Prochlorococcus marinus subsp. marinus str. CCMP1375: one gene and its partner. Each later gene encodes a partner of the first gene's protein in a complex. Links are inferred from orthologs where the notes say so. Each region holds a gene or a part of one and is shown on either strand. Other genes may lie near its edges.

The links.
Region 2: the proteins of prfA (region 1) and prmC are in contact, whole or in part, in a crystal structure (PDB 2B3T), measured with the Escherichia coli proteins. The link is inferred for Prochlorococcus marinus subsp. marinus str. CCMP1375 from one-to-one orthologs.

The regions. Positions count from the first base shown.
Region 1 is NC_005042.1:1,543,835-1,550,334, forward strand. Bases 3,532-6,463 are described here. They hold prfA (peptide chain release factor 1), read right to left. Parts: upstream 5,581-6,463; coding sequence 4,483-5,580; downstream 3,532-4,482. Other genes in these bases: alr (alanine racemase), read right to left, coding at 3,532-3,907; PRO_RS08245 (HNH endonuclease), read left to right, coding at 3,967-4,479; rpmE (50S ribosomal protein L31), read right to left, coding at 5,616-5,900; rpsI (30S ribosomal protein S9), read right to left, coding at 5,944-6,354; rplM (50S ribosomal protein L13), read right to left, coding at 6,351-6,463. Also shown: PRO_RS08215 (glycosyltransferase), read left to right, coding at 8-958; PRO_RS08220 (hypothetical protein), read right to left, coding at 928-1,395; PRO_RS08225 (photosystem I reaction center subunit VIII), read left to right, coding at 1,522-1,638; PRO_RS08230 (photosystem I reaction center protein subunit XI), read left to right, coding at 1,684-2,283; more of alr, read right to left, coding at 2,747-3,531; more of rplM, read right to left, coding at 6,464-6,500. UniProt on the Escherichia coli protein: Peptide chain release factor 1 directs the termination of translation in response to the peptide chain termination codons UAG and UAA.
Region 2 is NC_005042.1:340,068-346,540, forward strand. Bases 2,349-5,253 are described here. They hold prmC (peptide chain release factor N(5)-glutamine methyltransferase), read left to right. Parts: upstream 2,349-3,312; coding sequence 3,313-4,194; downstream 4,195-5,253. Other genes in these bases: PRO_RS01800 (2Fe-2S iron-sulfur cluster-binding protein), read left to right, coding at 2,349-2,479; psbM (photosystem II reaction center protein PsbM), read left to right, coding at 2,626-2,778; PRO_RS01810 (acyl-CoA thioesterase), read left to right, coding at 2,863-3,312; PRO_RS01820 (L-threonylcarbamoyladenylate synthase), read left to right, coding at 4,220-4,807; minE (cell division topological specificity factor MinE), read right to left, coding at 5,209-5,253. Also shown: PRO_RS01790 (photosystem II reaction center protein T), read right to left, coding at 193-288; psbB (photosystem II chlorophyll-binding protein CP47), read right to left, coding at 320-1,873; more of PRO_RS01800, read left to right, coding at 2,117-2,348; more of minE, read right to left, coding at 5,254-5,529; septum site-determining protein MinD, read right to left, coding at 5,535-6,350. UniProt on the Escherichia coli protein: Methylates the class 1 translation termination release factors RF1/PrfA and RF2/PrfB on the glutamine residue of the universally conserved GGQ motif, i.e. on 'Gln-235' in RF1 and on 'Gln-252' in RF2.

The DNA of each region.
Region 1 (6,500 bases):
TTCTTTAATGATCAATCAAATAGATATATCTATTGTTATTCCTATCTTCAATGAGGAAGAAAGTCTTCCTCAACTTGTGCAAGAAGTATTAAATTCAATGAGACCAACTCAAGAGAAATTTGAACTGATTTTAGTTAACGATGGTTCTTCTGATAAAAGTGCTGAAGTCTTATCAAAGCTAAGTAAAGAGATCCCAGAGTTAATATGCATCTTACTTAGGAAGAATTATGGTCAAACTGCTGCAATGGCAGCAGGTTTCGACATATCCAATGGAGAAATAATAGTTAGCCTTGATGGTGATCTTCAAAATGATCCTGCAGACATACCATTACTTATAGATAAATTAAGAGATGGTTTTGATTTGGTTAGTGGATGGAGGTACGATAGGAAAGATTCAATAATTACTAGAAAATTTCCTTCTAAAATTGCAAATAAACTTATCGGGAAAGTAACAGGTGTTATTCTTAATGATTACGGTTGTTCTTTAAAAGCCTATCGACGTGAAGTGCTTTCTGATATGAAATTATATGGAGAGCTTCATCGTTTTTTACCTGTACTTGCCAATATTGAAGGTGGAAGAATAACTGAGATAAAAGTTAATCACAGAGCACGCAGATTTGGCAAAAGTAAATATGGAATTGATAGGACTTTTAGAGTCATGATGGATTTATTGACTATTTGGTTCTTAAACAGATTTCTAACTAGACCAATGTATATTTTTGGTTTTGGAGGGATAATTGCAATATTAAGTAGCTTACTAACAAGCTTTTACTTGTTAATAATGAAAATATTAGGAGAAGATATTGGCAATCGTCCCCTTTTAACATTTTCATTAATTCTTGGTGTCGCTGGTGTACAACTTTTTTGTTTTGGGCTTCTAGGTGAATTGCAAATACGTACATACCATGAAAGCCAAGGTCGCCCTATTTATCGCATTCGAGAAACATTAAGAGGATGACGAACTAACTTTATATTTTTAGTGTTCTGACTATGACCTTTAAATCTAGCAATTGCACTTGCTGCTTTTGCCACTACACGACTATCAACATCTCTCAAACCTAATTTTAATATCGGAAGAACTGACAAATCTCGCCATTTATCAGCTATTTCCATAGCCAGCAATCTTTCTTCTGACCCAGAGCAAATCAATCCTTTCATATATTTTCTAAGGTTGGATTTTTCTTTTGCAGTTTTTGGAGGCTGAAAATCAAAGAAATCCGAATGCATCTTAATTTTTTCTATATGAGCTGGCTCTGAGCGGTAAACCAAAGACATATGGTTTACATAACGATACCCCGAGAACTTAGTCGCAAGAAGTCTTTTTGGCTTTCGGCCAAATCCCAAAAGCGTTATAGTAATCAGCAAGGCAGCACCTGCAGCGAAAAATTGATTCATCGATTTAGAAGTGATAGATGTGTCATTGATTCGTATTGGATTGAACTTTTATGTCACCAATGGGGTCTTTACGTTTCTATTACACGTTAACTCTATACAGTAATGGTGGAACTTTTGGTATTTCCAATGTCTAGCGAGTTTGCCGCGACCTGGCTTCCTGCTGTCTTCGTCCCTCTTATAGGGCTTGTGACACCAGCAGTCTTTATTGTGCTCATTGGTCGGTACATCACAGCAACCGACTGAAACACATTTTGTTTCCCTTAAGTCAACAAAGTTCTTTATACGCCCATGACTGAATTCCAAGACCCTTTTTTAAAGTCATCTGAACCTGTCAAATTCAACGAAAAATACGTTGACAGCTCAGTTCGCCCTGGAGACATAGGAATTGTCGATCAGTGGGCTGTAACACCAGTCTCTGATCCATGCGTTGGTAATTTGTCGACACCTGTTAACAGTGGATATTTTACAAAAGCATTCCTAAATAATCTTCCCTTTTATAGGGGTGGACTTTCTCCAAATTTTCGTGGCCTAGAAGTAGGCGCGGCTTTTGGATATTTACTTTACGGTCCTTATGCAATGACTGGGCCGTTAAGAAATACAGATTATGCTCTTACCGCTGGATTATTAGGAACCATTGGAGCAGTTCACATACTTACAGCTTTATTGGTTTTATATAATGCCCCAGGCAAGGCACCTAATATCCAACCCTCGGACTGCACTATTAACAATCCACCAGCAGATTTATTTACGAGATCTGGCTGGGCAGATTTTACCAGTGGATTCTGGCTAGGTGGTTGCGGTGGAGCAGTATTTGCCTGGTTACTGTGTGGCACGCTTCATCTAGATACAATAATGCCTATCGTTAGAGGAGTTTGGGCAGCTGGTTAGTATCATTAATTGTTGATCGAAAAAATTGCCCGAGAAGGTTTAAACACTTTCTCGGGCAATTTTTTTCGATCAGCTACAACTTTGAATATCCTTTAAATGATTTTAATTGAAAAGCATAAACAATTCATTTCTTGGTATCAAAAAAAGCTTGGCCTAAGTGATTACGGTTTGCTATGGCTAGTTTTTTTTAAAGGAGTAATAGTTACTCTAATTATTCAAAAATTGCTAATAAATTAGTTCAAGAACATGATCTTTCTATCAATTTATTAGATCAACTCAACGAATATTTGTTGAGTTGACATAGAGCGGAGAGGGAGGGATTCGAACCCTCGACAGGAGTTGCCTCCTGTAACTCCTTAGCAGGGAGCCGCTTTCAACCACTCAGCCACCTCTCCAGCAATATCAATACCTTATCAAGCCAAGATTCATAAATAAAGAAATCATGCTGATTCCTTCAGAAATATCAAATTACCACTCTGGGCAGCCGGTATTTAAAACTACACAAAATCTCCCAAGGAATAGATCCACTTATTTCGCTCCAATCATATGGTGTTATCGCTGAATCTCCATCAACCCCAAGTAGAGTAACAACTGATCCTATTTGTATTTGAGGACTTTCAGTGATATCTATAACAAGTTGATCCATCGTTATTGAACCCACTTGTGGATAAAACTTTCCATCAATTAATACAGACATTTTCCCAGATAACGCACGACTTATACCATCAGCATATCCAATTCCCACAACTGCAAGTCTACTAGGGCGCTGCGTTATAAAAGTATGGCCATAACTAACTCCTGTGTCAGAAGGAACATCTCTCAAAAGAGTAACTTTTGCTCTAACAGCCAAAGCAGGCTGCAAAGAGAAATTATTCCTTAAATCTTTTAAAGGGCTATAACCATACAAAGCCAAGCCAACTCGAACCATATCAAAATGTAGTCCTTTGTCTCTAAGAGTTCCTGCTGAATTAGCTAGATGCCTGTAAAGAGGCTTTCCTCTTGGCATCACGCTTGACAAAAGTGTTTCAAATTTTTCTTTCTGTTTGCTAGTAAATGAATTTGCTTGACCATTTGCTTCTACATCAGCCAAAGCAAGATGACTATAAATTCCTCGAAGAGAAAGATTTTTAAGGTTGTCAACAAGTTGAATCAGCTCTGAGGCAAGCCTTAAATCGCATCCCAGCCTTGTCATGCCTGTATCAACTTTTATATGGACACAAAACTCTTTGTCGTGAGATTCAGCAATTTGATTGCACAATAAGGCCTCTCTAGCACTGCTTAATGTGGGCATTAAATCCCAATGAATGCAAGCATCTAAATCTTCGGGATTAATTAAATTGCCAAGAACAAGTATCGGACAAACAATCCCTGCCTTTCTTAGCTCCAATGCTTCCTGCAATGTTGCCACTCCTAAATTAGTAGCACCACCAGCCAAAGCAGCTTCGGCAACAGTTTCAGAACCATGCCCATAACCATCTGCTTTAACAACTGCCATCAACAAGCACTGTTCATCTAATAAACTTCTAATGGCAAGAGTATTTGCCTTTATTGCATCTGGGGACACCTCTACCCAAGCTCTCTGGCGTGGATCAATTTTATTTAAAGGCATAGAAGTGGTAGCCAAGATAAAAGCAACTTTCCTTCAATACAAGTATGATGATTCAAAATTAACCAGCTGGCAGAATGAGCCAGGTTCTAGTATTAAATGCATCTTATGAGCCTCTGAACATCACCACTTGGCGGAGGGCTACAGTGCTGATGATGAAAGGGAAGGCTGAAAGTTTAGAAGAAGATTCAAACCATCCCATTAGAAATAATATAAATCTGCCAACTGTTATAAGACTGCGATATTTCATTAAAATTCCATATAGAGAAGTTGCGCTTAATAGGAAGAATCTCATTCAAAGAGACAATTATTGCTGCCAATATTGTGGATATGCTGGAGAAAAATTATCAATTGACCATGTTCTTCCTAGAAGCAGAGGAGGCAAAGATTCATGGGAAAACGTTACTACAGCATGCCTGTCATGCAACATAAAAAAAGGTGATCAAACGCCTAAAGAGGCAAACATGCCATTAAAAAGACAGCCTCATAAGCCATTTGGGACACTATCATTTGAAGCAACTAAACAAATCGACTCGGGACTGTATAAAGAGTGGAGTAAATACGTAATAGGATGGAGGAATACAACGTAAAAATTACTCTTCTGATTGATTGCCCAACTTTTCCATTTTCAATCTTTGTTCTTCGGCAATACAAGCACCTATCAAATCATCCAATTCCCCTTCTAGCACTGTCTCTAATGGAAAATTTACACCTAAGCGATGATCAGTAGTACGATTGTCCTTGTAATTGTATGTACGAATTTTTTCACTCCTATCACCAGTTCCGACTTGGGCTAATCTTGCAGAACGCTCTTTAGCATTAGCCTCTTCAATTTCCCTCTCTAATAATTTAGCTCTAAGTATCTCCAAGGCTCTTTCTCTATTTTGCAATTGAGAACGTTCCTGTGTACAGAAAACTCTTATCCCTGTTGGCTTATGCAGTAAATCAACAGCTGTCTCTACTTTATTTACGTTCTGTCCACCAGCTCCTCCAGATCTAGCAGTACTTATTTCTAAATCAGTTGGTTCTAATTTAACTTCTACTGGATCTGCCTCGGGCATTACTGCCACTGTTGCAGTAGAAGTATGAACTCTCCCTTGTGATTCTGTAGCAGGAACTCTCTGCACCCTATGCACACCAGCTTCGAATTTAAGTTGGCTAAAGACTGCTTTCCCTTTGACAGAGATAATCAATTCACGAAACCCACCCAAGTCAGCCTCAGTTGCACTCATAGCCTTTACGACCCAACCTACTTTGAGACCATATCTCTCATACATTCTTGCCAAATCACCTGCCCAAATACAGGCTTCATCCCCTCCAGCACCAGCTCTAATCTCAAGCATTACACTTCTTTCATCTCTTGGGTCTTTAGGCAAAAGGGCTAAAGTCAATCGATTAACTAAATCTTTCTCAAGCTCTTCCAATCTGATTAACTCTTCTTGGGCTAATGCCTCCATCTCTTTATCTGATTTACTTTGACGAAGTAACTCTTTTGCTTCTTTGTACTCCAAATCTATCGCTTGAAGTTCTTTATAATCTAAAACCAAAGGCTCTAATCTTGCTCTCTCTCTGGCAATTGTTTCTAGTTTTTTTGGGTCTGATGCAACATCAGGATCGGCTAATTGCAATTCCAAGTTGTTAAAAGTTGCACTTGCTGTCTCTAATCTTGCTTTCAAGGTTGAAGTGTCCATACCACATCAACTCAAAATGTTTGTAAATAAATTAATTAGGACCCCTTTGATGATGAATCCTCAGAAGTTTCTTTTTTAGATGACTTTGTATTCTTAGTGCTATCTTCATCGGGATTAGCCATGCCATATTTACGCATAAAGCGATCCACCCTACCTTCAGTATCAAGAATTTTTTGAGTGCCGGTAAAGAATGGATGATTTCCACTCCAAACATCAACATGAATCTCAGGTTGAGTCGAGCCAGTAGTCATAACGACCTCTCCATTGCAAATAACCTTTGCATCTGGATACCAATTAGGGTGTATATCTTTTTTGGGCATTACTAAAAATAGTGTGAGAGTACAGGGGATGAAAAAGAAGTTTTTAGCGTTTAGAGAACTGAGGTGCTTTACGCGCTTTCTTTAATCCATATTTACGCCTTTCTTTAGCCCTAGGGTCTCTACTAAGATGACCCTCTGTTTTTAAAGGTTTGCGATTATCTACAGATAGTTCACATAAAGCCCTAGCAGCTCCTTGCTTAATTGCATCAGACTGCCCAGTAAGACCGCCACCATAGACGTTGACTAAAACATCATATGCTTCTCCTAATCCAAGTGTATGCAATGGGGCTTTTACAGCAGAAAGATATGCAGGATTAAAATTCAAATAATGATCTCCTGGTCGTCCGTTAATTGTGATTTTTCCAGTGCCTGGAATTAATCTGACTCGAGCTACAGAAGTTTTTCGTCGGCCAGTGCCCCAATAGACAACAGCATTCTTGGAAGAACTATTCATTTAACTAATTCGTTGGTAGTAATACTAAGAACCTGAGGGTTTTGAGCCGAATGAGGATGCTCAGAGCCCTTATAAACCTTCAACTTTCTAAAAAGTTGTCTGCCAAGAGCATTGTGTGGAAGCATTCCTTTAATAGCTTTTTCAAC
Region 2 (6,473 bases), 1.2 Mb from region 1 along the record:
CCCTAATTATTTAGGTTTAATTTAAATGTATACATGGTTTTGTCTAATGAGAAGGGCTAATGCTCTTAAATCTTTGAATACTATTTCTATTTTCCTTTGATTCATTAAAGTTTGAACCAAAAAGAAATTAAATTTTTAATAGATCATTAAGGCATAAAAAAGCCCCGCTTTAATTAAGCGGGGCTTTTTTAGTTATTTGTCAAACTTCGGTGGATCGCGAAATGCGACAGCGAAGAAGAGAGTAACAACTCCCAAAGTCATAAGGAGTGTGTAAGTGAAAGCTTCCATGGGTTAGATAATGGCTAAAGATTGCTTGTGTTTAAGCACGCCCAGGGACGCGGCGAGTGGTTTCATCTCCAAGTTTCTTGAAGAGACCAAACTCAACCTGATCACCGATGTCTGGATCAACACCAGTAAAGGTATCGCGGTAAAGAGTCCTTGCAGCATGCCACCAGTGCCCAAATAGGTAGAGCAATCCAAAGCATGCATGAGCATATGTGAACCAAGCTCTTGGTGAACTTCTAAATACACCATCGGACTTGTAACGCTCACGATCAAACTTGAAGGACTCACCAAGTTGAGCCTTACGTGCTAGACGCTTGACAACAACTGGGTCAGAGAAAGTCTGTCCACTTAACTCACCACCATAAACCGTTGCAGTAATACCAGTTTGCTCAAACGAGTATTTGGCTTCTGCGCGGCGGAAAGGAATGTCAGCACGAACATTGCCATCTTTGTCTTCAAGGATTACAGGGAAGTTCTCGAAGAAGTTAGGCATTCTTCTTACTTCAAGGTCATTTCCTTCTTTATCTTTGAAGGAAACATGCCCTTGCCAGCCAGTGGGGACACCGTCGCCATTAACTAAGGCACCTGCTCTGAACAGACCTCCTTTTGCAGGGCTATTACCTACATAGTCATAGAAGGCTAGCTTTTCTGGAATAGCTGAATAAGCTTCTTCCTTGCTTGCACCATCTGCTATAGAAGCTTCAACTCTTCTATTGATTTCATTTTGGAAGTAATTGGAATCCCATTGATATCGGGTTGGACCAAACAACTCAATTGGAGTTGTTGCTGATCCATACCACATAGTTCCTGAGACTACAAAAGATACAAAGAGAACTGCTGCTAAAGCACTAGCAAGTACACCTTCAAGACTTCCCATCCTGAGGTTCCTATAAAGCCTTTCTCCAGGCCTATTGGTGATATGGAAAATTCCACCAATTATTCCTATAAGACCTGCCCCAATATGGTTGGCGACTATGCCGCCTGCACTAAAGGGATTAAATCCTGATGCGCCCCAAACCGGGCTTACTTTCTCGACATGTCCAGTAAGACCGTACGGGTCAGAGACCCACATTCCTACTGAAGAAAGTGATACACCAAAACCAAAACAAGCAAGTCCTGCAAGTAATAGGTGGATTCCAAAAATTCTTGGAAGGTCTAAAGCTGGTTCCCCAGTTCTAGAGTCTTCCCAGAGTTCAAGATCCCAGTAGGTCCAATGCCAGATAGCTGCCAGCATTAACAGACCACTGAAGATGATATGACCTGCTGCGACGCCTTCAAAAGTTGAATAAGGAAGAGCTTTTCCCCAGAACCCTAATGAATCAAAGTCGAATGAACCGACACCGCCAGTCAGGTCCCAACCATTCCAACTACTTGTAACCCCTAAGCGGGCCATAAAAGGCATGACATACATGCCTTGGCGCCACATAGGGTTCAAGACTGGATCGCTAGGATCGAATATGGCCAATTCATATAGGGCCATGGAGCCGGCCCAGCCGGCTAGCAAAGCTGTGTGCATGAGGTGCACGGCCAGAAGTCGGCCAGGGTCGTTAATTACGACTGAGTGCACCCGATACCAGGGCAATCCCATGGGTAAGATTTCGAGTAACGAAGCTGCTTATTATGCAGCTAGACCCGATGATCGTAAAGGTTCTTCTATCGAGAAGGGGCAGGTTGTGCTCAGCTGCAACGACTGTTGATATTCCAGCAACATTGAAAAATGAATTTAGAACCGAAAGAAAATCAGTGAAAATGTTCTTTTTGCCAGTTATTTAGGGACATTTGGCTGTTTGACAAGTCAAAATTGAATTGCAACTTTGTTGTTTTTCGAACTATGCCAATTATTCGTTTCGTTAGAGAAGGAAGAGATGTTAAGTGTCAATTTGGAGAAAATCTTCGAGAAGTTGCTTTGAGGGAAGGTCTGGAACTTTATGGATTCAAAGGAAAATTGGGAAATTGTGGAGGGTATGGTCAATGCATTACTTGTTATGTTTCTGTAGCAGAAGGGCAACAAGATTCTTTGTCACCTATTACGGACATTGAGCAAACCAAGCTGAGAGGTCGTCCAGGTAATTGGAGACTCGCTTGTCAGGCGGTTGTCAAAACTTCTGCAATTGTCCTCACTAAGCCACAGTCTCCGCCAGCTAACGTTGAATCATTGATGGATGAAGCTTTGTCTAAGGATTTACCAAAATAATTCCTGGTTTTTTGCAATTAAGCTTATGAATATTTTGATTGTTTCTCGTTACAACATCTAATTCTTCAAGCTCTTTGCAAATGAGTTGGCTGTTATCCCTTTATAGTCTGAATTAATTCCTAGCTTTTTAGCGGCTTTTTGAGTTCATGGAAACCACAAATTTCGGTTTTATTATCAGCTTGCTCTTTGTTGGCATCCCAACGATTTTCCTGGTAGGTCTATATATCTCCACCAGTGATGGAGAAAAATCAAGTTTCTTCTCTGATTCCAGTAAAGGAAAGCTTGGGCCAAAAAGTTAAGTAACTACTTAGCTGAAAATCAGAACCTAAGAGATTTAAAGACTTTTTCAATTGTTGAGTCTTTAGTTCTTTAAAGTTTTTTTTATGGCTGGAAATTCTGAAATTAAGCCTTGGGTTCTTAGAAAAACTGTCTTGCCTCAAAATGCAGATCATGCAGGTGTTATGTGGCATGGATCTTATTTAATGTGGTTGGAAGAGGCCAGGATTAATGCACTATCTAAAGTTGGCTTAGCTTATAGCGATTTATCAAATCAAGGATTTGAAATGCCAGTTGTGGATTTACAAATAAAATATATGCGCTCACTTTTGCATGGTGAAGAGGTTTTGCTTAAAAGTTGGATTTTCCAAGGCAAAGGTCCTCGATGGAGATGGAAAACAGATTTTTTTAATAATTCAGGAGAGATCGCTGCTTTGGCTAATGTTGATTTGGTATTAATTCAACGTGATAATTCAGGCGATCGTCTATTGAGGGAAGGGCCAGAGCAACTTTCCAAAGCACTTAGGGATTTGCAACGGGGACCATCTAAAAATTAAATGTCTTTTGAAAGATTTTTTTCAGCAGAAGAAATTTTAATTTGGAGAAAGCAAGAGTTGTCTAAAGGAGGCCGAGCAGTAGATCTTGATTGGTTATTAGATATCGGAGGAGGATTGGGTTGGAGTACTTTGCAAGAATTGAAAATTTTTCAAAGCTCTTTTCATAAGCTTGATTTATCACTTGAAGAACTCTCATTGATTTGGATGAGACATTTAAGTGATCAAATTCCTTTACAGCATCTAGTAGGTAAATGTCCTTGGAGAGACTTTGAGCTGAAAGTCAATTCTTCAGCTTTGATACCTCGCCAAGAAACTGAAATATTGATAGATATAGCTTTGAAAAAGGTAGACGCAGGATTAATGAAATATGGGAGATGGGCTGATTTAGGTACCGGTTCTGGAGCATTAGCAGTTGCATTGGCAAGAGCTTTGCCTTTATGGGAAGGTCATGCAGCTGATTGCTGCAATGATGCCTTAGCTTTAGCAGAATCAAACATAAATACCTTAACTGAAAATGCCAATGTTTCTTTGCATTTAGGAGATTGGTGGGAGCCTCTAAAACCTTGGTGGGGAAATTTTGATTTAGTTGTTGCTAATCCGCCTTATATTCCTAAGACTCATTTAAGTGAACTTGATCCTGTTGTTCGTGATCATGAACCAATTTTGGCGCTTAGTGGCGGGGATGATGGAATGGATTCATGCCGTAAAGTAATCAAAGGTGCAATGAAAGGCCTTCGTTCGGGTGGGTGGTTGCTGTTAGAACACAATTTTGATCAAAGTGAACAGGCATTAAATCTTATGGTTGACTCTGGCTTTTTGGAAGTTGATTTTGAAAATGATTTGGAAGGAGTAAGACGTTTTGGATTAGCTCTTCGCCCTTAAAGACAGTTTATTCCCTCAATCAATTATGAATTTCCCGTTTTGCGAATCTAAGGAGCTACTGCAATATCTTGACAAAGGATCTCCAGTTTTAATCCCTACAGATACTTTGCCAGCATTAGCTACTTTCCCTAAGAATGCAATTGAATTATGGAACATTAAGAAGCGGCCAAAAAGTAAGCCTTTGATTTTAATGGGCTCAACAACAGACCAATTACTAAAATATGTTTTGCCAGTTGCAATAAAAGACGCAATCAGAATGTGTTCTTCTTATTGGCCAGGAGCTTTAACAATTGTTTTACCTGCTTCAGGAGAAATAGTGCAATCACTTAATCCAAGTGGAGATTCAATTGGTATTCGAATACCTGCATGCGAAGTGTCTATGGATTTCCTTAATAAGAGTGGGCCACTTGCCACTACTAGCGCAAATTTATCTGGTCAAGAAACATTAATTGATCCTTATGAACTTTCTCAATGCTTCCCAAAATTGCCTCTTTTGAGCCCTGTCCCTTGGCCCACATCGTCTGGACTGGCAAGCACCTTAATAAAATGGAAATCACCAGGGAAGTGGCAGTTATTAAGAAGAGGTGCTGTTATACCTAAAGAGCTTTATTAAGAATGACTTGGCTTTTGATTCTAATTTTGATTCTTCAATCTGGATTCCATTGGATTTTAAAGCCAACAATATTTGTTGGAACTTATTTACTGGAATTCAGGAGCTTAGGTTTAATAAGTATATTTTTAATTTTATGGTTCTTTTCAGGAAGGGGATTTACGAAAGAAACTTATGAAGATTGAATTGATTCAAGAAAGGTTTAGATGCCGGCTAACAGATTTGAACTGATGACCTTCGCTTTACAAAAGCGCTGCTCTACCGCTGAGCTAAGCCGGCACTCATTATTAAATAGACTAGAGGAATGTTTGGCCTTTTCCAAACTTTTTTATTTTACTAGCAAAGCAGATTGGGTTTAGTTCTTCGTTGCAGGGACTAAATGTAATTTGTATAGATGAGTTTTATCAGGAAACGGCTTTTGCAGAATTATCTGCTGAAGACTGTTCTTTTATTTTTATTTCTCCAGAAAGAGTTCTTTTAATTGGAAGATTGGCAACTAATGCAGTCATTCTATCTTCAGTTTCAAGACTCACTGCACCTTCTTCAAAATCTATTTCTACATATTTAGCTACAACGCTAAGAATTTCTTCTCTCATTTGTTCCAAGAGATCTGGACTTAAATCAGTTCTGTCATGAGCGAGTACTAATTGCAGCCTTTCTCGAGCTTTTGCAGCACTCGCAGGCTGTCTGCCCATCAATTTGTTTAGAATGTCTCGAAGTGTCATTTCAGTTAAAAAATCTTTGTTTGCATCAGTCGGCGGAATTTGTCTGCTATTCCAGAACCTTCTTGAGAAGGGTCAATAAGAGGGATCTCTTCCCCTCGAAGACGCCCTGCGATATTTGAATAGCATCTAGCTGCAGGTGATTGACTCCCACTGAGAGTTAGAGGCTCTCCTCTGTTAGTACTAACTATTACTTGCTCATCTTCAAGAACTAGGCCTAATAAAGGTAGAGCTAGAATATCTGTCACATCTTCAATTGATAGCATTTCTTGGCTTTCCATCATTTTTGGTCGCACCCTATTCAAAACCAGTTGGACAGGTTTGATCCCATGTGTATTTAGGAGTCCAATTACCCGATCAGCATCTCTTACTGCAGACACCTCAGGGTTAGTAACAATAATGGCTTCTTTAGATGCGGCTACTGCATTCCTAAATCCATCTTCTACACCAGCAGGACAATCTATTAATACATATTCAAATTGCTTGGTAAGCATATCAACTATTTTTTTCATATCTTCTGGCTTAAGCCAATCAAGCATCCTTGGATTGCCAGCCGGTAACAGGGATAGGTTTGGCTCTTGTTTATGCTTTACCAAGGCTTGATCAAGGCGACAAGTCTCTTCTAGAACTTCTTGAGCTGTATAAACAATACGATTCTCTAAACCTAATAAAAGATCTAGATTACGTAAGCCAAAATCAGCATCAAGAACAGCAGTAGGGGAGCCTTTTCTGGCTAAAGAAATCCCTAGATTTGCTGTGAGAGTAGTCTTGCCGACACCCCCCTTGCCTGAGCAGATAAGTATCACTCGCGTAACTGACGTCACTGACCTCTTCGAAGTTGAACAATTTTAAGTGCATTCTCTCTAATAACAATGTCTAAAATTAAAATTATCAATTTAGATTGAAAGGAAAAATTTTTTTTCTAGATATAACTGGGTTTTTCTTTA